3 regions of the Pradoshia eiseniae genome follow, and region 2 is predicted to be linked to each of the others. Evidence: riboswitches for the same ligand, from Rfam matches in the RefSeq annotation. Region 2 holds a riboswitch; each other region holds the start of a gene.

Region 1 (6,644 bases), on a different contig from region 2:
TATGGAATTCTGTGCAAGCACTGTAATTATTACCATTGTTGTTTCGCTAAATTTTGTCTAATATTATGTTAGTAAAGTTTTAAGAACCCTCTACAGTGGAGAAGTTTTTATAGCTTGCAATATTTGAAGACAAATAACCTGTTGGTTAGATTAAGAGGAGGTCATCTATGAAGCTAACAATAAAAATCATCACAGGATTAATTACGGGTATTTTGGTTGGTTTAGGTCTCAATCAATTTTCACCTGAACTATTTAAAATCTTTGATTCATATCTTTTTGAACCAGTTGGTTCCTTATTCATCAATGCTATCACGATGTTAGTGGTACCAATTGTCCTCATTTCCATCACTTTAGGAACAGCTGGTCTTGGCGATCCAAAAAAGCTAGGCCGTATTGGCGGAAAGACAATGCTATATTTCCTTTTCACAACTGCTTTTGCCATCACCATCGGTATTGGACTTGCCTTGTTAATCAAGCCGGGTGCCGGCTCTCAAGTAAATATCTCTGCTGCTGAATACACTGCTAGTCAAGCTCCCTCAGTAATAGATACTCTCATAAATATCATTCCGAAAAACCCTATTCAAGCCATGGCAGAAGGAAATATGCTTCAAGTAATTGTTATGTCTATTTTCTTTGGGCTTGGAATTTCTGCGCTTGGTTCAAAAACGAAGGGCATTATTGATTTATTGGAACAAGGACAAGAATTAATGGTTTACCTTGTCAACATGATCATGAAGGCGGCTCCTTATGCTACGTTTGCTCTTGTAGCAACAGCAGTCGGTAGCCAAGGGATTGCTGCGATTAAGAGCATGGGCCTTTACATGATTGTGGTTGTGTTAGCTCTCTTTATTCATACAGTTGTTGTATATGGCGGAGCGATTTCCCTGCTTGGACGAAGCAATCCACTAGATTTCTTTAAGAAGTTTTTCCCGGCAATTGCTGTGGGATTCAGTACGTCTTCAAGCAGTGCAGCTCTTCCAGTAGCAATGGAAACAGCTCAAAAAGCGCTTAACGTGCCAAAGAACATCAGCAGCTTTGTGCAGCCTCTTGGAGCAACGATTAATATGGACGGAACAGGAATTCTTCAAGGGGTTGCGGTTGTCTTTATTGCACAAACGTACGGCGTTGATTTGACGGTTCCTCAATTGTTGACAGTTATCCTGACAGCGGTTCTGGCCAGTGTTGGGACAGCGGGTGTACCAGGAGCCGGGTTGATTCTACTTGCTATGGTACTTGAACAGGTGGGCTTGCCGGTCGAGGGAATTGGCCTTATTCTTGGAATTGACCGCTTATTGGATATGACGCGTACGGCCGTAAATATTACAGGTGATGCTTCCTGTGCTGTCATTATTGCTCAATCTGAGAAGAAATATGAAGCAAATGAAGATGAAGCACCAGAGATGACGGAAGAGATGACTGCGTAAGGAAATCTCCTTGCTATTGGCAATTCCTTCTAGTATCATATAAGAAAATGAATATAATTTATTCCACAAGGGGAGCCCATGAGGCTGAGAGTGAATGTTCGAATTCTGACCCTCCGAACCTGTTAGATAATTCTAGCGTAGGAATGTGGCGGATATATGCTATTTGTAAGAGAGCAATGTGTGCCATTTTTGACATACATTGCTCTTTTGCATTTTATAAGCCCGTTTTCTCGAAAGATTCAGGTACTCCTCCAAAAAGAAAGGGGAACAATGATGAGAAATAACCGTTTGTTGTATTTGGTTGAGGTGGCTATTTTTGCGGCTATGGCATTTATTTTTGATTTGCTTGGAAACATCATGTCTTTTAGTTTATGGGCACAAGGAGGAAGCGTATCAATTGCCATGGTACCAGTCTTTTTGATGGCCTTGCGGTGGGGTGTAAAAGGCGGTGTTGTAACCGGGCTGTTATTGGGTCTATTGCAAATCGTATCAGGAACGGCCTATATTCTGACACCAGTTCAAGGAATTCTAGATTATATCGTGGCTTTTTCAGCGGTAGGTTTATCGGGGCTCCTTTTCAGTCTGGTCCAACCAAACGGAAACAATAGAAGAACCAATATTCTTTATGTAATAGGCGGGATTCTTGTAGGAAGCTCATTGCGTTTTCTTGCCCACTTTATCGCGGGAGTCGTCTTCTTTGGAGCGGGGGCTGCGGACGGGCAGTCTGTTATCATCTTCTCCCTCCTGTATAATCTGTCTTATTTGCTTCCGAGCGTAATTGTATCAGGCGGGGTTATTATGCTGCTCTTCTCTTCAGCACCAAGATTACTCTTGAAGAAGGCAGCTCATTATTGATTTGTTTAATACGGAGACAAGAAAGACCGCGATAAAGGTTATTGGCTAACCTTTATTGCGGTCTTTTCTATTTAATCAAAGTAGGTTGTTAAAGATTCGATTGGCAGGCGTGAAGTATTGAATGCAGGTGCTAGAGCCTTACCGATAGCAATTAAAGTAATTGGGAAGAGATTGTCTGGCAGGTCAAAGCGTTTGGCGAATGCATCTTTGTCGAAGCCGCCCATCGTGATTGTATCGTAGCCGCGATCTTTGGCGAGCAGCATGAATTGCATGGCAATTGCGCCGGCATCATAAGCGGCAATTTCCTTTAATCCTTCCTTCGGCATTGTTGGATATGCATTCAATGTTTGTTTGATTGTCCGATCAGCGATAGATTGGTCCATATAGCCTTTTTCAACATTAAGGGAATAGATTTTTTCTACGTTTTTGTAAGCTTCGCTATCACCTATAACGGCAACGATTGCCGACGACTCTTCGATTTGCGCCTGGTTGAAGCCAAGTGTCCGGATCTCTTTTTGAAGCTCTTTGTTTTGGATAACGATAAAACGCCATGGCTGCAGGTTGCTTGATGATGGTGCATTGGCTGCAATGCTTAATAATTCAAGAATTTCACGCTTGTCAATTTGAAATTGGGGATCATAGCTTCGAACGGACTTACGCTGTTTGATAATTTGTTCTAATTGTGACATGGTTATTCTCCTTGTAAACTTACTTAAAGTTAGTTTTTATATATTGGTTAACTTACCATTAGTAAGTTAACATGTCAATGCATAAGATTCATGTTATGATAATAAGAGCATAAAGATGGAGGCGATTTCTATGCCAGAAGCCACAGATCATGGTCCAAAGCTACATATATGCAGTGATTTTCACAAGACAATAGAATTTATCGGCCGAAAATGGATGGGGATTATCATATACTCATTGCTGGATGGACCGAAAAGATATCATGAATTAATTGGACGGATTGAAGGAATCTCTGACAGGGTCCTGACAGAAAGATTGAATGAATTAGTGAAGGAGGAATTAGTGAAAAAGAGTTATTTAGATGGTTCTTTAAAGAAAGTCCAATATGAATTGACACCTAGTGGAGAAGCATTGAAGGATGTTATGTTATCTATACGAAAATGGGTTGAATATAAAAATGAGCTGGAAAAGAAGTAAAAGTAAGACTATCAGGCCGGAGAATCCTCTTAAATTTGGAATAGAGGTTCTCCGGCTTTTTATTATGTTTTCTACCTTATTTGGGTGTAAATTTCCTGGAGGAAATTATATGTGATACGCCAACTCTTCTTGATTAAGGGTTGTTTTAATTAAGGATGATGGTGAAAAGCCTGTCAAAAACTCATAAAAAAGAAGTGAATTGACGATAAAACAACTAACTATTCAGTAACAATAGGTTTCATTTTATCACTCAAGGGAATAAAAAAATCAGTAAATATATACAAATTACCAACAATTTTCCATTTATTTCAATTATAATATTTATAACGGGTCAATAATTGATAAAATATTCCATAACTATAACATGTTTTCATACACTAATTGAGAAGAGGGATGGCATGACAAAGGATGAAATAATTCGTTTAATATCAGAGCGCATGAGACTTATCCGGGTTGAGGTTGATTATACACAAGATAAGATGGCGGAAATCATCGGCATTTCAAAGAAAACACTAGTGCAAATTGAAAAGGAGAGAAATGAGGCCAGCTGGACAACTGTTGTGGCTGTCGTCTCACTCTTTCGAGAGACATTGACGGTCCAAACATTATTTGGGGGCGACCCGCTTGAAGTAATAGAAACGGTATCGCGTGAGAGCATTGATTATCGGAAGGAAAAAATGCTCGGAGGGAAGATGTGGTGGAAGGACCTTTCCTCGGAGAAAGGTTATACACTTCAGCAAAACATGATCAGCCAGCATTATCGTATTTTAGATGATGATCAATATCGTATCTTCAGTTCCTTGGAGAGAGAGGTTTCGGAACAGAAGTATAAAGAACTGGTGAATCGCGTTGGGTAATGTTATTTAAGTGTTTGTCAAAGCGGACAACTAGAAATCCCGGCTTTTTAGCCGAGGATTTTTTGTCTTCTTATAATTAAAAACCTACCTGCTCGCAGCGGGTAGGTTAATCTGTCTTATTTAGCCACCATTACTGGGCAGCTTGCATTTTTGATAATTTTTTGTGAAAGGCTTCCGAGAAATAATCTTTTTAATGTTGAACTGCTGCTATTACCGACAATAATAAGATCTGCTCCTTCTTTCTCGGCGTATTGCAGTATGGCATCATCTCTATCCCCTTCCAATACAATAAAATGAGGGCTGATAAGGCTATTATCAGTGATGCCCTTTACATATTTTTCAATCTCTGCTAACCGTGAATCTGCCGTATATGGCTCATAGACATCTTGGTCAGGTAATGCCATCGACTGGCCTTGTGATTGGTCTACGTATAACGGTACTTTTCCATCGAACGGATTGGCCCCTGCTGGATAGTTCTGCGTATCATCTGATTGGTCATATACATGGACGATGGATAGTAATGAATCCTCTTTATTCTTGCATAAATCCATACCCAATGATAAGCCTTTCTTGCTTGAATCAGATCCATCAAATGCAACGACAATATGATTAAACATAGCTACACATCCCTTCTATTACTCCTGTACTTTATCATTTATCCAAAATATTTATTTCAGAAACATTTTATAAGAGACATTTTCTGACGTATTGGATATTCTTTTTCAGGTAAAAACAATTATTTCGTATTTTTATGATTAAACATGACAAAAGGCTAATGACAATGTTGAATAAGAAGGCTTATAATGTAAAAAAGAGGTGATGGGGCTATTGGATAAAAAAACAACGCCAGCAGACGTGCATCCAATTATACGGAGATGCTTGACCCATCTAGATATACTCGGAGCAGATGATAAGCTAAAGCAAATTGTTTATATGTATATGGAGACCCTCTGTCAGGAAGCAGATTCGACGGATAATGCCATAGTAGACAGAAGGCATAAATAGAGAATAATGGACATGATAATAAAGAATAGTTAAAACAACTGGATACCAGTTGTTTTTATTTTTGTGTATAATTTGTGGAACTTGGGTAGATAAAAAGAAAATTTACACCCTGATCGCAAGGAGGAACTATGTCTCGAATGAAACAAATACTGAACAAGCTGGGGAATTTCCTTGACCATTCTAAGGTGTTCCATATCCTCTTGCTCAGCATATCTATATTGACACTAATAGGGTTGATGTACCTTACGTATTTATTAAACGAAGAAGTTGATTTATCCAACTTAGATACAGAGCTTATGAAACCCACAATTATTTATGATAAGGATAATGAAGAAGCAAGTAAAATCACCGCCAACAAAATGGAGGGCGTGTCGATAAATGAAGTGCCTGAACATGTTATTGATGCAGTTCTCTCCATAGAGGATCATCGTTTTTATGAGCATCATGGAATTGATATGAAGGGTATCATACGGGCAGCCTTTGAAAATTTATTCGCTGGCGGCATTGTCCAAGGCGGAAGCACCATTACCCAGCAGCTGGCCAAAAATACAATTCTTACACCAGAGAAGACATATGAAAGAAAAATAAAGGAAGTCGTTATTGCCGGTCAAATAGAACAGCAGTATTCGAAGGATGAGATTCTCGAAATGTATTTGAACCAGATTTATTTCGGCCATGGAGCATGGGGAATACAGAATGCAAGCCGGGTTTATTTTGGCAAGAATGTGGAGGACGTTACACTGGCAGAAGCGGCTATGCTCGCTGGATTAATCCATTCGCCGTCTGCCTTAGACCCATATAAGAATTTTGAATCAGCCAAGAAAAGGCAAGGAGTAGTTCTGGCTCAAATGAAGGCTTTTGATGAGATAAACGAGACCGAATATGATAAGGCCCTTGTCGAAGACATTCAACTGAAAGAGCTGAGTGATCCGCTTAAAGGAAAGTATCCATATTATGTGGACCAGGTTATCTATGAAGCTGTTCGTAAATACGGGCTAGAGCAGGATGATCTTCTGACAGGCGGATACAAAATATACACAGAATTAGATCAAAATATGCAGGAGGTCGTAGAGAAAGTTTATGCAGAGGATGGTAATTTCACGGTAGGTTCCAACCCGAATGAACAGCCGGAGAGTGCTGCTGTGCTGCTGGATCCTAATGATGGAGGAGTCAGGGCATTAGTCGGCGGGCGTTCGGACCATGTATTCCTCGGCTATAACCGCGCAACCCAGCTGAAAGCACAGCCTGGCTCAACGATGAAGCCGCTTGCTGTATATACACCGGCGCTTGAGGAGGGCTACGGGATAAAGGATTTGCTGCTTGATGAGAAAACCGAATT
Region 2 (6,644 bases):
TGCTCGGAAGAAATTCATATTTAATCTCCTTAAAAATTATTTAATCGGTTAAATAAAAACTGACTGTTGGTGATAAAAAAAGAATCAATCTTGATTCTTTTCTTTCTCCTTATATCGATCCATGGATGGCTCATCAATCTGCAGGGCAGTAGTGGAAACAAAGTACACCTTACTGTCAGGATTCTTTTCAGCGTCCTTTGCCAAGCTAGTTAATTCGTTCATCAAATTATGGTATTTTTTAACCCATGCTTGAAATTGCACCCTTGTTGCAGTGAATTCCCAAAGTGAACCGACAAAATTCCATTCGGAAGGGTCTTCTGAAGCTTTATCCATGATAAAGGATTCCTCGGGAGCAGACAGGATATGTTTTTTAGATCGTTCATTCATTTGTAAGATTAACTGCCTGGCAGATTCGCTAACCTCTTTATATGGTAATAGTTGATCGGCCGGTATAAATCCGGCGGCGACTGATTGATAGAACTTCTGGATGATTCCGTTCTTTTCCTCGGTATATACGATTTCAATTAACCCGTTTTTTTCTAAGTCCTTAATATGATAATGAATCTTGGCTCGTGACATGCCGAAATGCTCGGATAATTGCTGGCCTGTATAAGGTTTTTCCATGAGACGCATCATAATCTCTGCCCGAAAAGGATCGGATAGGGCTTTGATTTGGCTGAAATCCGTCAAGGTTAACATGGGTTTCATTTTTTCGCTCCTCTGTTATATATTTTTATTCGGTTAAAAATAATTTAACTATATGGTAAACTATGTAAAATAATTAATCAATATGTTTTTTATTTTCCATATATTATTGAAAAAGATACAAGATTTTGATAAGGTAAAACCAATCAAATGATTTGCAGGGGGACTCTTAGGAGTTGAGAAGGTAGAACCTGACCCTTAGAACCTGACTTAGTTAACACTAGCGTAGGGAGCAAAGTATAACACGCCTTAATTTGTGTATATTTTAGCTCTCCATCTATTATTTGGAGAGCTTTATTTGTTTCCTAAAACTAAATAATTTGATTGCGGGGGGACTCTTATGGAGTTGAGAAGGTTAAAACCTGACCCTTAGAACCTGTCTTAGTTAATACTGGCGTAGGGAGCAATAAACATCAGAAGCGATTCTGATGCTAGGCCCTTCTATTCTTGCTAGTGAGATAGAGGGGCTTTTTCTTTCTTGCGTCCATCGACAAAATGGAGGAGAGAAGATGAACTATTTATTTGAAGGAACAACTGTATTCACACAAGTCCGGGATAGGAATCCACTCATTCATTGCATCACGAATTATGTAGCGGCCAATCTCCAGGCAAATGGACTGCTTGCGATTGGGGCATCACCGGTTATGGCGGATGGACCGGATGAGGTGGAGGAGATTGTCGAAGTGGCATCGGCGCTTTCCATCAATATCGGCACCCTTAATCCGCAGATGAGGCGGGCGATGCTGAAAGCGGGCAAGGCTGCCAATAAGAGGGGAATGCCTGTACTGCTTGACCCGGTCGCTGTCGGGGCTGCCACGTATAGGAAGGAAGCAGTAAGAGAGTTACTTCAAGAGGTTCATATTGATGCCATTCGCTGTAATCTTGGCGAGCTCGCTGCACTCGTGGGAGCTGAGTGGGAGCAAAAGGGAGTGGACAGCGGCACGGGAGCCATTCATCTGGAAAGGGAGGCAAAAAAGGTAGCATTGGAACATGGATGCCTAGTTATTGTGACCGGAGAGAAGGATTATCTCACGGACGGTGAACGAGAACGCTGGGTAGAGGGCGGACATGAGATGATTACTCAAGTCACGGGCAGCGGGTGCTTACTCAGCTCTGTTTGCACAGCCATCCTGGCATCATGTGACAGTCATCGATTAGACAGGCTTGCTGAAGGACTGTTCCTGTATAAAAAAGCAAGTGAGGAAGCCTATCAAACAAGTCCTTATCCAGCTTCTTTTCAAGCTGCCTTTTTGGATCGATTATTTGTCCATGCGAGCGGGAGGGGGGAAGCATGAATGTAGTGATGACAATTGCCGGATCTGATTCTGGCGGCGGTGCAGGGATTCAGGCTGACTTGAAAACGTTCCAAGAGCTGGGGGTGTTTGGTACTTCCGTCATTACAGCTTTAACCGCTCAAAACACGATGGGTGTTCATGATATTTTGACAACGACTCCGCAATTTGTCCGGTCGCAGGCGGAGGCAGTCTTAAATGATTTGCCTGTGCGAGCAGTCAAGACCGGGATGCTTGCCTCCGGTGAAATCATTCAAGAGATAGCGGAGATTCTGAGAAAGAGAGACTTGCAGCTTGTTGTGGACCCGGTCATGGTCGCAAAGGGAGGGGCACAATTGCTCGGGATGGAGGCTGTGCGTGACTTGCGGGATCATTTGATTCCGCTTAGTACGGTCATTACGCCAAACATACCCGAAGCCGAGGTTTTGACGGGGATGTCCATCCGCCATGACAGTCAAGTCGAAAAGGCGGCAGAGCATTTGCTTGAGCTAGGGGCAGGTTGCGTCGTCATAAAGGGCGGGCATATGGATAACCCGGATTTTGCGACGGACGCCGTTTATTTTGCCAATGGCCGTTCCTTTAAGATGACGACAAAGCGAGTCAGAACGAGGCATACTCATGGGACAGGCTGCACCTTTTCGGCAGCAATCACAGCGTTTTTAGGGCAAGGAAGGACCGTAGGGGAATCCATTCTCGAAGCAAAGCACTTCATCCAGCAGGCGATTGAACAGGAACTTGGGCTCGGAAGCGGTAATGGCCCGACGAATCATTTTGCCTACAAGCTAAATCAGGAGAAATGTGAGGTGGAAATCGTTGAAGCATGAACAGCTGCAGATCTATTTTGTAATGGGATCAGTCAATGTTAAGGAATCCAACCTTCTTAACGTTTTAGAGGACGCCTTGAAGGGCGGTATCACGATGTTCCAGTTCAGGGAGAAGGGCAGAGGCGCTAAAAAGGGTGCGGAATATGAATCCCTGGCAAGAGAATGCCAGCGTCTTTGCCAACGATATGGCGTGCCGTTCATCGTCAATGATGATGTCGAGCTTGCGCTGAAGCTGGATACCGATGGTCTTCATATCGGTCAGGAGGATGGCAGAGTGGAGAAAATCCGTGAACGAATTGGTTCGAGATGGCTAGGCGTATCCGTGCATTCCAGAGATGAGGCGGAGATTGCCTATCACGCAAAGGCTGATTATGTCGGGATTGGTCCGGTCTTTGGAACACAGTCGAAGGAAAATGCCCCGCCACCTGCAGGGACTGCCCTGATCGCTGAAACTAAAGTTTTGTTTCCGGATTTGCCGATTGTAGCGATTGGCGGCATCACGGCTAGCAATGCCTATATTCCATTGAAAGCTGGAGCGGATGGAGTGGCGGTCATTTCCGCCTTGTGTGAGAGTGATAATAGGAAAGAACATATAAGTAAACTGAAGGAAATTGTGATTTTATAGAGAATGATTAAGCGGACAGGTAGTTAATTTGTCCGTTTTTTCTTCGGGACATTAATCTAAAGAAATGGATATAAACAGTGCGGTCAGACCCTGATGACCAGAATATCAGGGGGCTATTAATATAAGGAATTAGGAGGCAAACAGCTTGGAACTAGATAACTATCATTTTACTAATAGAGGAAACCGAATCCTTCAACTAGCTGCTGAATATGATGATGGGGTTATCTGTCCGCATCATTTGTTTATGGCAGCTTGCAGGGAGTCTACGGGCGTTTGCGGAGAAATACACCTCTATTTGCAGAGCCAATTAGGACCTGATTATCTTCGCCAATTCAAAAAGCATCATCAAGGGTCTGTGGATATCCAAAACATATTTGAAAAAGCAGATGAGAAAAGAAAATACTATCGCCAAACACTTATCAATGAGGGACATCTTATTGAGAGTATAGTAGAAATAGATAATGTGGTGAATGATATGTTGACCAAGGAGATGAAAGAAGCCATCATCCAAATAGCTTGCGTGCCGAGGGATATGATCGTCCAACTGGCAGTTGTTAAGAGGAAAGAGGATTTGAGTTATAAAAATTCAATCCGCAGAGCGGTGTATGCGGATATGCCGGAGTTGAAACGATTCATACAAGCTGAGTTTGGAGACCGCTGGATCAAAAGGATAGACCATCTTCAAGCGAGAGGTCAGCTTCCTGTATTCCTAGCCGAAGAGAAAGGGGAAATCATCGGCTTTGCCTGTTTTGATATGGAGAAAAAGGGGATGTTTGGTCCGATGGGAACCTCTAGCCGAAAGCGGTTAAGCTCGGCCGGAAAGGAATTGCTGCATAGAAGTTTACTGGATATGGCTGAACGGGGTTATGCCTATGCAGTGATTGAGCAGGCAGGGCCGATAGAATTTTACGAAAAGACGGTCGGGGCCAAACTCATTTAATAGTATCCTTTTCCGCGCATTCCATCCAAAAACCATGTGTATTCAGGATGTCTTTAAGGCAATTTGATTACGGTCTCATATGATTTATTCCCCTCTGGCTTAGATTGTACCGGGCATACAATTTCTATTCAGTAGGATCAAGTAAAACTCGTATTGGTTTTGGAAGAAATCTTTTTTTATAAATGAATGAAATAAAATTGAGAATGAACGTAGGAATTTTTTTAGGGAAATAAAATTTCGAGTACACTTGATGATAGGCACGCTCTAGATCCTTCCACTGATTATCTTGTTCCTGCTGCATGAATCGGGCAACGTCAATTACTTTTACCTCGTGGCTTGAAGTAAGAATGATGTTTTTAAGATGAATATCAGCAGGATTTAAACCGACTTCCTTCACCATTTCTAAAGCTTCACTTACTTCTTGAAATCTCTTTTTTGGTACAAAAATACCTCTTTCTAAGCACTGGAACAATGTATGGCCCTCAATATAATCAATGACAATATAATTTTTACCACTATCATATAATGTCGGATAGTACTCTATATGCTGCAATTTACGGTAAATCATCGCTTCCTCAACAGCAATTTTCTCTTTTTGAGGAAAGTATACTTTTAAGGCCAAGGCTTTCTCTTTTATTTTGAATACATAAGCACTCCTGCCTGTCCCAATAAGTGTTAGATCCTGGCTATAATTGATTAAATTTGGTCTGGGTCCATTCATTTTAATCTCGACACTATCAGCTAAGGCTTTATAGATTATCGTAAACACCTCATTTTATAATAAAAGCCCCATATCCGATAAGTCCAAACAATCTAGGCTTATTTGTAATGGGGACTTCCCTTATTCATATTTAGATATGGCTATCATTATACGATATATCTTTTAAGTTATTAAAATATTTGCTTGTATACTTCTTTATGGTGCCTGCTAAAAAGACACATACCTGAGCATGTCATCTTCTTTTTTGATGTTCTTATCTCAATATAAAGGAAATAGCATACTTATCATTCTTGAGGCAACTTTCGCGGTGTACCAATAAAGTGTGCTTCCGGTCTGAAGATGGTATTGTTTTGGGCCTGTTCTAAGATGTGGGCGGTCCAGCCGACCATGCGGCTTGCGGTGAAGGTTGGGGTAAAGAGCTCTGGGTCCATGTCTATCGCCTTCATGATGGCAGCGGCGTAAAATTCGACATTCGTGTATAGGGCTCTGTTTGGCTTCCATTCCTTTAACATCTCAATGGCTGCTTCCTCGACCTCGATGGCGAGGTCAAGCCATGGGTCGCCTCCCGCAAACGGGAGCAGGCGTTCCTTAAGTGCCAGGGCTCTTGGATCAAGTGTTTGATAGACCCGATGGCCAAAGCCCATCAGCTTTTCTCCCTGCGCTAGCTTTTTCTGCAGAACGGCACGCAGATTGCCTGCCTCCTGAATTTCCTCAAGCAGCTCGATGACACCCATCGGCGCTCCGCCATGCAAGGGTCCCTTCATCGTACCGATGGCAGAGGTGATGCCGGAGACCATATCGGATTCGGTTGAGGAGGTGACCCTTGCTGCGAAGGTCGAGGCGTTCATCCCATGCTCCATCGTTAAGACCATATAGGATTCCAGGGCGTTTACTTGGGCTTGCGTCGGTATGGTTCCATTCAGCATGTACAAATAATTTTCTACATGGCTGAAAGACTGTTCAGGAAGGATTGGTTCCTTATTCTCTATCAATCTACTACGATAGGCGATGATGACAGGGACAATCGCAGTCAGCCGGATTGCTTGTAAAGAAGTAGGTTTCCATTGGTAATCTGATATTCCTTCAGCAGACATGACGGTGCGCAAAACCTCCATCATGTTCATGTTTTCTGGCAATTGTTCAAGGATACTTTTCATATAAGGCGCCAATTCCCTTGCCTCCTTCAATGAAGCTGTCAAGCAGGCCAGCTGCTCCTCGTTAGGAAAGCGACCGTTCCAAAGGAGATAGGCGATCTGTTCAAAGGTTGCGCCTTCGAGGATGTCACGCACATCATAGCCCCTGTACCATAATTCTCCCCTAACCCCGTCAATATGGCTGATTTCCGTCTCAGCGGCAATGACACCTTTTAATCCTGGATATTTCATTTCATCTACCCCTTTCTGTATTTACAGTAATTGTATATAATTCTTATTATTAGGAATATTAAATAAATTTAATTGAATTGATTAGTATTTTTTATTAATGGGGGTGGATAAATGGAGCTCACCTGGCTTCAAACTTTCCTGACAGCGGCTGA
Region 3 (6,644 bases), on a different contig from region 2:
ACTAATGATTCTAATAATATACTAGAGAAAGAGGGGTAATAAGATGGGAAGAGTTGTAGGATTTGAACTAAGCAGCTAAGAACCTGAAAAAGCAGCGGAATTTTATTCTAAAGTTTTTGGTTGGAAAATAGCCGAACCTCACTGGGATTATTGGGCTGTTATTACAAAGGGTGGGGATGAGAAGCCTAGTATTAACGGAGGGATTGGGAAAGGACCGAATGATTACCCTCATGGAACTCGCATTCAAATTGAAGTAGATTCAATTGACCAAGCTATATCTAATGCCAAAGACAGTGGCGCGAAAATTGTACGAGATAAAATGGAGTTTGATGACTTTTATTTGGCATACTTAATCGACCCAGTTGGCCTTGGTTTCGGTCTCATTCAAAAGAAATAAACAGATTATGAGCGAAGCTGTAATTTAAACAACCTGAGGAGTTAATCTTAGAAAGGTTAATGCCTTTTCTGGTGATGGGCTTATGGAAGTAATAAGGTGAGATTACCAAATTAGGAAGAAAATAATATGTAAGTAGGAGGATTTTCATTGGAGAGCTTTGATTTCAGCTTTAACAATAAGTATGTGAGAATGTGGTTTATTTGGGTGCTTCCTATATTAATACTCTCTGTCATTCTATTTCTTCTTTTACCGGTGAATTATCAATGGATACCTATGTATCTTCCAGTGCCAGTTGTGATTATCTTTTTTTGTTGGTATCAGTTGGATAAATACAAAAATAGAAATTAACAGTTTGAACCGAAGAGAGCAGGAATAGTTTGATTTGGGAGGCAGTTCAATGATATTCGAAGTAACCTATCAAGTTCGAGTTACAGATATAAGTATTGGTCAAAGGTGGTATGAAATCTTTTTGAATAAAACGCCTGATTTTATTCCACATGAGGGGTTTGCAGAGTGGGAACTCATACCTGGGTGTTGGTTACAAGTCGCTGAAGGAACGCCTTCGGGAGGCAGTGGACCTCTTCGAATAGGGGTAAAAGACATAATGTACGAAAAAGAGAGGCTATGCCGAGAATTAAAGGTTGATCATTTTGAGATATTCTCAAGACCAGGAGTCCCGGTAAGGTGGGGCAGTTTTACAGACCCTTGGGGGAACGGTATTGGTCTATTCGAATACATAAACAAGTCAAAGGAAAGAGAGCGTATTACGACTATCTTAGGTAATAGAGAATATTTTTGATAAATTGCTGAAGCGTGGAAGAGTTGTTAGTTTAACCTTCTTATAAAGATGGGCTTAATTCCATTACTTCAAAGCTATAAAGAACTTTAAGGATAAGTGTTTTGCAGATAGCTGTGAATATAGAGATGGAGTGTAGAGATGAGATGGACATGTTAATGATAAATAAAAATGTAAAGGGCAAACGTTATAAGCAATTAATAGACTTACTCTTAAGGAATTGTGATTGCTTTGCTTTTGTAGCAGATAGACAATTGATGGAATTTGAAAAAGAGTATCATGCCTATATGGAGAATGTGATAACCGACATGGAAGAACATTTAATCGAGAGGCGAATACAGAAAGAATGGGAAACGACAAGGCTTTCTGAAGATACAGCATACGTTTATTATTTCAAAATGAATAATGCAACAAGACAATTTTTGAAAGATCAATGTCATTCGCTTTTTGATTGGATTAGTCCGGAACGGCCAGAAGACTTAATGTTTTACCATAAGGATAAATGTATATTAGCTGTTTGCTCTCACGAAAAATACTATTTGGTGGAAGAGAGCGTCTGGGATAGTTTCAGGCTCTTTTCGTAAGGATTGTTGCTAATTCCATAAGAAAAAGACAGCATTTTTGCTGTCTCATTGTTTAATGAAGCCCCCGTAAGTTTAAAAGACCGTCAATTTGACAGCCATCTTCTGCTAATGGTCTAGCTGTAAAAGTGAATTACAAGCAAAATGATAGGGCAAATTATCATCGAACTTATTAATGACGAGATATATTGTTTAGATTTCTTTAGATATTTCCACTCCAAAATAACTTGAAACCCCATTAATGCCATGAAAAATAGAACGAATTGCCATTCTAGAATGACACTCGAACCCTTGGTAATACTGGATACTACAAATATAAAGATTATTATCGCTCTTCCCCATCGGTCAATTCTTTTACCGGGAGTTTCGGAGATGCTTTTTCTCTTTACACCCCAAAATTTATCTGTCATTTTTTCTACCGAAAATACTACTAATAATAAAATAATTAGAACCGTCAACAGCCTCAAAATTAACCCTCTCCATTTATCTTTATTAGTCACTGCTTCAAATACTATAACCATATAATTCGATATGGATGATAGAAACCCTTCTAAAGCTAACCTGTCCCTCTGTTCAAGGAGGCGCTCTCAATCTAAAATTGTACAGTAAAATGAATAGCAGCTTCCCTAAGCAATAATCTTTACGATAACAGCCTATTAATAAAAGGCTGCAGATTAGCGGGAGGGGAAATGGTAAAGATTAAGAAGTGACTCTTTTTCAATTGATTTATAAATATATATATATTTATACCCTTGACCTTAGACAATACTCCAATGTTATGGTGGTATTGGGAGAGTGGTTCATATGCAAATCAAAGATTTCTCTAAGAAATATAAGATTCAAACGGATACGATTCGTTATTATGAGAAAGAGCAGATATTGAAGCCTAAAAGGCGAGACAATGGGTATCGAGAATATGATGAAGATAGTGAAAAGCAGCTGCAGCTTATCATCGTATTAAAGCATTTGGGCTTCACAATTAAAGAGATTCAACAATTGCTCATATTAAAAGACAAACCAATATCAGCAGAATGTAACAATTCAACCGTATGGTTAATTGAGCAAAAGCTATCAAATATTGATGGGAAAATTCAGTTTTATGAACAAGCATCAAAGACATTGAAAAACGTTAAAGAGCTGATAAAAGAAGAAAAATATACAGAGAATAAAGAAGTGATTGAGGATTTGCTGTTTGAACTCTTCAAAAGCAGCGATAAGAGGAATTTATAATGACAGTTAAAAGAATCGTCCGTATCGAAAATGGAATTGCCTTTGCCATTTCTTTTTATATTTACGTGTACCTAAATTTCCCGGTTTGGCTGTTTTTTGTCCTTTTATTAGTTCCTGATATAACTATGATTGGTTATGCAATGAATAAAAAAATTGGCGCCATTGTTTATAATTTCGGACACAGTTTGATTGTACCGCTACTTTTCTTTATCAGTTACTTTTACTTTTCAAATGTTTATTTACTCATAATATCAATTATCTGGCTAGCACATATATTTATGGATAGATTATTGGGATTTGGATTGAAATATGAAGACACTTTTAACATAACACATATACAAAAATTGTAATGGAGCCATTATGCCACTAGAAAGTAAGCCGCTTCCTTTATGGAGGCGGCTTGTTTTACTTTCTCTACTGACTAGGAGCAGGTCACATTATACGGCAAGCCTTCTATAAGCATAGAGCTGCATCAAATTTGATTATGCTACCTTACCTTTTGTCCACCTGGCAGGATGACCCGTTTTCTGATTAATAGGTTCAATAAAGTATATCCCAATAAGGCTCCCGTGAAGGAACTGATCGTGAAGGCAGGGATGAGTCCGAAAATGGTCATTTCTTCTCCGAGGATTAAAACGGCTATGGGATAGGTCGCGATTGCCCCTAGTATGCCGGTGCCGATTACTTCGCCAAGGGCAGATAGCCCAATATTTTTTGTCTTGCTGTAAAGGATGGCTGCCAGGAAGGCGCCAATCATGCTTCCGGGATAGGCGAATAGGCTGCCCGTTCCGATTATATTCCTGATAGTGGAGGAGAGGAAGGCTTGCATAATGGCGTAGGCCGGGCCCAATAGGACAGCTGAAAGCAGGTTTACGAGATGCTGGATTGGGAATATCTTTGCGAATCCAATCGGGATGAAAATCAGGCTGCTGGATATACTCGTGATGGCTGCGAGTAAAGCGGTCATGGTCAGTTTTTTTGTCCGGTTCATGGTTTACACTCACCTTTCTTCGATTACGGTTTGTTAAATTAGCCCTTTAAACAATGAACGAATTTTTCCTCCAGCAATGTTCCTTTTCTTAAAACTTATTCGAATAGATGCTGATGATTTGCTCCCAAATCGGTTGAATGTGTGCGTGCAATCTTTCAGTAAACGTGTCCATGTAATTTCCTCCTCGTATACTATTGACGACCATATAAACAGCAGGGAGTGTAATTGCCGTATGGGTACTGAATGGAAGGGGAGACCAAAATAAAAACCACTCTCACAAATGGAAAGTGGTAAATGGTAGAAGTCATACTAGCTTCATCATTCCTACTTCCCTCCGCTAGTATGAACTAGATCAGGTTCAAAGGGTTCTTCTCAGCCATTGGCGCCCCTAGTAGATATACATATTTAGTTCATAGTCTTTTAACATCAGAAAACCCTGACCAATCAATTGGAAGGTCAGGATGAATGGAATACACGTCATCCCTCATAATTTCACCTTCCCTCCGCTAGCATGAACTAGGTCAGGTTCAAAGGGTTCGGAGGAAACGCCAGCTCCATCTCAGCCTTTTGCAAGACACCCCTAGTGCTGTTTATATGAATTATCTATTAGCTTACCAAAATTAGTAAGTAAATCAATCTATTTCGAAAAATAAATATCCTAACCCTTTGTTAAATAGATATATCACATGTGTCTGTTACTCCTTAGTCTAATAGGCAAGGACAATTTTTCTCAATAAATATTCGCTCTTTTGTTATAATTAAGACATTGATTCGAGAGGGGGCAGAATCCGTGAGTAAAAAAAGAATTCTAGCAAGCTTTTTATTTTTATTATTATTGGTTGCAGCAGGATGCAGAGATGATTCTGTTCAGCCAGAAAGCCGGCTGAAAGATTATGTGAAGCTGTGGAACGAGCAGAAATTTGATGATATGTATGCGGATTATCTTTCGGCTTCCACTAAGGAAACCTTTAAAAGTGAGGATTTCGTCGATCGGTATGAAAAAGTATATAGTGATCTTGGCATTACCGATTTAGAGGTGAAAACCAATTTTGAAGAGGAACAGGAGCACGAGGATAAAGAGCAGGTTACGCTTCCGATTCAGGTAAAGATGAACTCCATCGCTGGAGAAATCGAGTTTGATAAGGAAGTAGAATTAAAGAAAGAAACGCGTGATGAAGAAGAGAACTGGTATATCGACTGGGATACGACCTTTATTTTCCCGGACTTGCAGAAAGATGAGAAGATAGGTATTGGCTCCACAAAAGCGCAGAGGGGCGAGATTTTTGACCGTAATGGAAAGGGTCTTGCCATCAATGGAACAGCCCAGCAGGTCGGAATCGTCCCAGAACAATTTGATGAGTCGAAAAAAGATGAGGTCGCGAAAATACTTGATAACTCGACTGAATACATCGATAAGCAGTTGAATCAAAGCTGGGTGGAACCTGCCCTTTTCGTACCCATCCAAAAAATTGCCAAGGACGATAAGGAACGAATTGAAAAGCTAAAAGCGATCGATGGTGTCCAGTTCCGAGAAACGGCGGTGCGGGAATATCCTTATAAGGAAAGTGCCGCTCATCTGACAGGCTATGTCGGAACGATTACCGCTGAAGAGCTTGAGAAGCATAAGGATAAGGGATACTCCGCAAGCAGTGTCATCGGGAAGCGGGGACTTGAGGAATTGTTAGAGCAAGAGCTTCGCGGCAAGGATGGCTATACCATTTATATTGACCGGGAAGAGCCTTCCATAATCGCAGAAACGGAGCCGGAGGATGGGCAAAGCGTCAAACTAATGATTGATGCCGATTTGCAGAAGACCGCCTTTTCCAACATGAAGGGCGTGGCCGGTACCTATTCAGCCGTCCACCCTGAAACAGGAGATGTGCTCGCGCTTGTGAGCTCGCCATCCTTTAATCCAAATGACTTTATCTTAGGAATGAGCTCTGATAACTATGCAAAGCTGGAGAAAGATGCGAAGCAGCCACTATTGAACCGCTTCTCCGCAGCATTCTCACCAGGGTCATCCATTAAGCCGCTTATAGCGATGATTGGTCTGAATGAAGGAACGCTTGACCCGAATAAAACAATCGACATATCTGGACTGAAATGGTCGAAGGGGGCGGAATGGGGCAATGCCTCCATCACACGCGTAACCGACCCGAAAAGACCGGTTGACCTGGAAGCAGCCCTGCAGTATTCAGATAATATTTATTTCGCCCAAACGGCCCTGGCCATTGGTGAAGAGAAAATGATCAGCGGCTTGAAAGAATTGGGCATAGGGGAGAAAGAGTTCCCGCTTGAATACCCAGTAAGAGCTTCACAGGTTTCAAATGACGGGAAGCTGACAGACAGCAAGCTTCTGGCTGACACCGGATATGGGCAAGGAGAGGTGCTGATGAGCCTTGTTCACCTTGCATCCTTGTATGGAGGAATCGTCCAAGACGGAACCCTCATGAAACCGCGCCTATTGGAGACAACGGAAGCGGCCGTCTGGAAAGATTCCATCACTTCAAGTGAAAACGCAGCCATACTGAAGAAGGATATGCGCAAGGTTGTCACGGACGGAACGGCGACCGCTGCCAAGTCTGATAAATACGCCTTGGCCGGGAAGACCGGAACGGCTGAATTGAAGAAAAGCCAGGATGAAAAAGG

Evidence for each region. A riboswitch is a leader RNA that binds a small molecule or an ion and turns the genes downstream of it on or off. The one in region 2 is predicted to bind thiamine pyrophosphate.
Region 1: it holds a riboswitch for thiamine pyrophosphate, as region 2 does, so the genes downstream of both, thiT (energy-coupled thiamine transporter ThiT) here and thiM (hydroxyethylthiazole kinase) in region 2, are expected to answer to the same signal.
Region 3: it holds a riboswitch for thiamine pyrophosphate, as region 2 does, so the genes downstream of both, thiW (energy coupling factor transporter S component ThiW) here and thiM (hydroxyethylthiazole kinase) in region 2, are expected to answer to the same signal.

What each region holds. Positions count from the first base shown of each region.
Region 1 is NZ_PKOZ01000004.1:230,529-237,172, reverse strand. It holds gene CYL18_RS09775 (dicarboxylate/amino acid:cation symporter) at 168-1,424, shown strand; TPP riboswitch at 1,483-1,585, shown strand; gene thiT (energy-coupled thiamine transporter ThiT) at 1,695-2,279, shown strand; gene CYL18_RS09765 (nitroreductase family protein) at 2,351-2,968, opposite strand; gene CYL18_RS09760 (winged helix-turn-helix transcriptional regulator) at 3,099-3,443, shown strand; gene CYL18_RS09755 (helix-turn-helix transcriptional regulator) at 3,842-4,300, shown strand; gene CYL18_RS09750 (universal stress protein) at 4,417-4,917, opposite strand; gene CYL18_RS19265 (hypothetical protein) at 5,129-5,305, shown strand; gene CYL18_RS09740 (transglycosylase domain-containing protein) at 5,434-6,644, shown strand, end outside.
Region 2 is NZ_PKOZ01000001.1:414,242-420,885, forward strand. It holds gene CYL18_RS02005 (MFS transporter) at 1-18, opposite strand, end outside; gene CYL18_RS02010 (ArsR/SmtB family transcription factor) at 85-708, opposite strand; TPP riboswitch at 855-954, shown strand; TPP riboswitch at 1,024-1,125, shown strand; gene thiM (hydroxyethylthiazole kinase) at 1,215-2,000, shown strand; gene thiD (bifunctional hydroxymethylpyrimidine kinase/phosphomethylpyrimidine kinase) at 1,997-2,821, shown strand; gene thiE (thiamine phosphate synthase) at 2,811-3,446, shown strand; gene CYL18_RS02030 (GNAT family N-acetyltransferase) at 3,592-4,386, shown strand; gene CYL18_RS02035 (protein kinase domain-containing protein) at 4,511-5,107, opposite strand; gene CYL18_RS02040 (citrate synthase/methylcitrate synthase) at 5,392-6,492, opposite strand; gene CYL18_RS02045 (LysR family transcriptional regulator) at 6,604-6,644, shown strand, end outside.
Region 3 is NZ_PKOZ01000018.1:1,196-7,839, forward strand. It holds partial or broken gene CYL18_RS17165 (VOC family protein) at 44-397, shown strand; gene CYL18_RS17175 (VOC family protein) at 795-1,196, shown strand; gene CYL18_RS17180 (stage III sporulation protein AH) at 1,352-1,777, shown strand; gene CYL18_RS19745 (DUF4181 domain-containing protein) at 1,891-2,295, opposite strand; gene CYL18_RS17190 (MerR family transcriptional regulator) at 2,579-3,004, shown strand; gene CYL18_RS17195 (DUF4260 domain-containing protein) at 3,004-3,354, shown strand; gene thiW (energy coupling factor transporter S component ThiW) at 3,492-3,995, opposite strand; TPP riboswitch at 4,308-4,395, opposite strand; TPP riboswitch at 4,476-4,587, opposite strand; gene CYL18_RS17205 (penicillin-binding transpeptidase domain-containing protein) at 4,786-6,644, shown strand, end outside.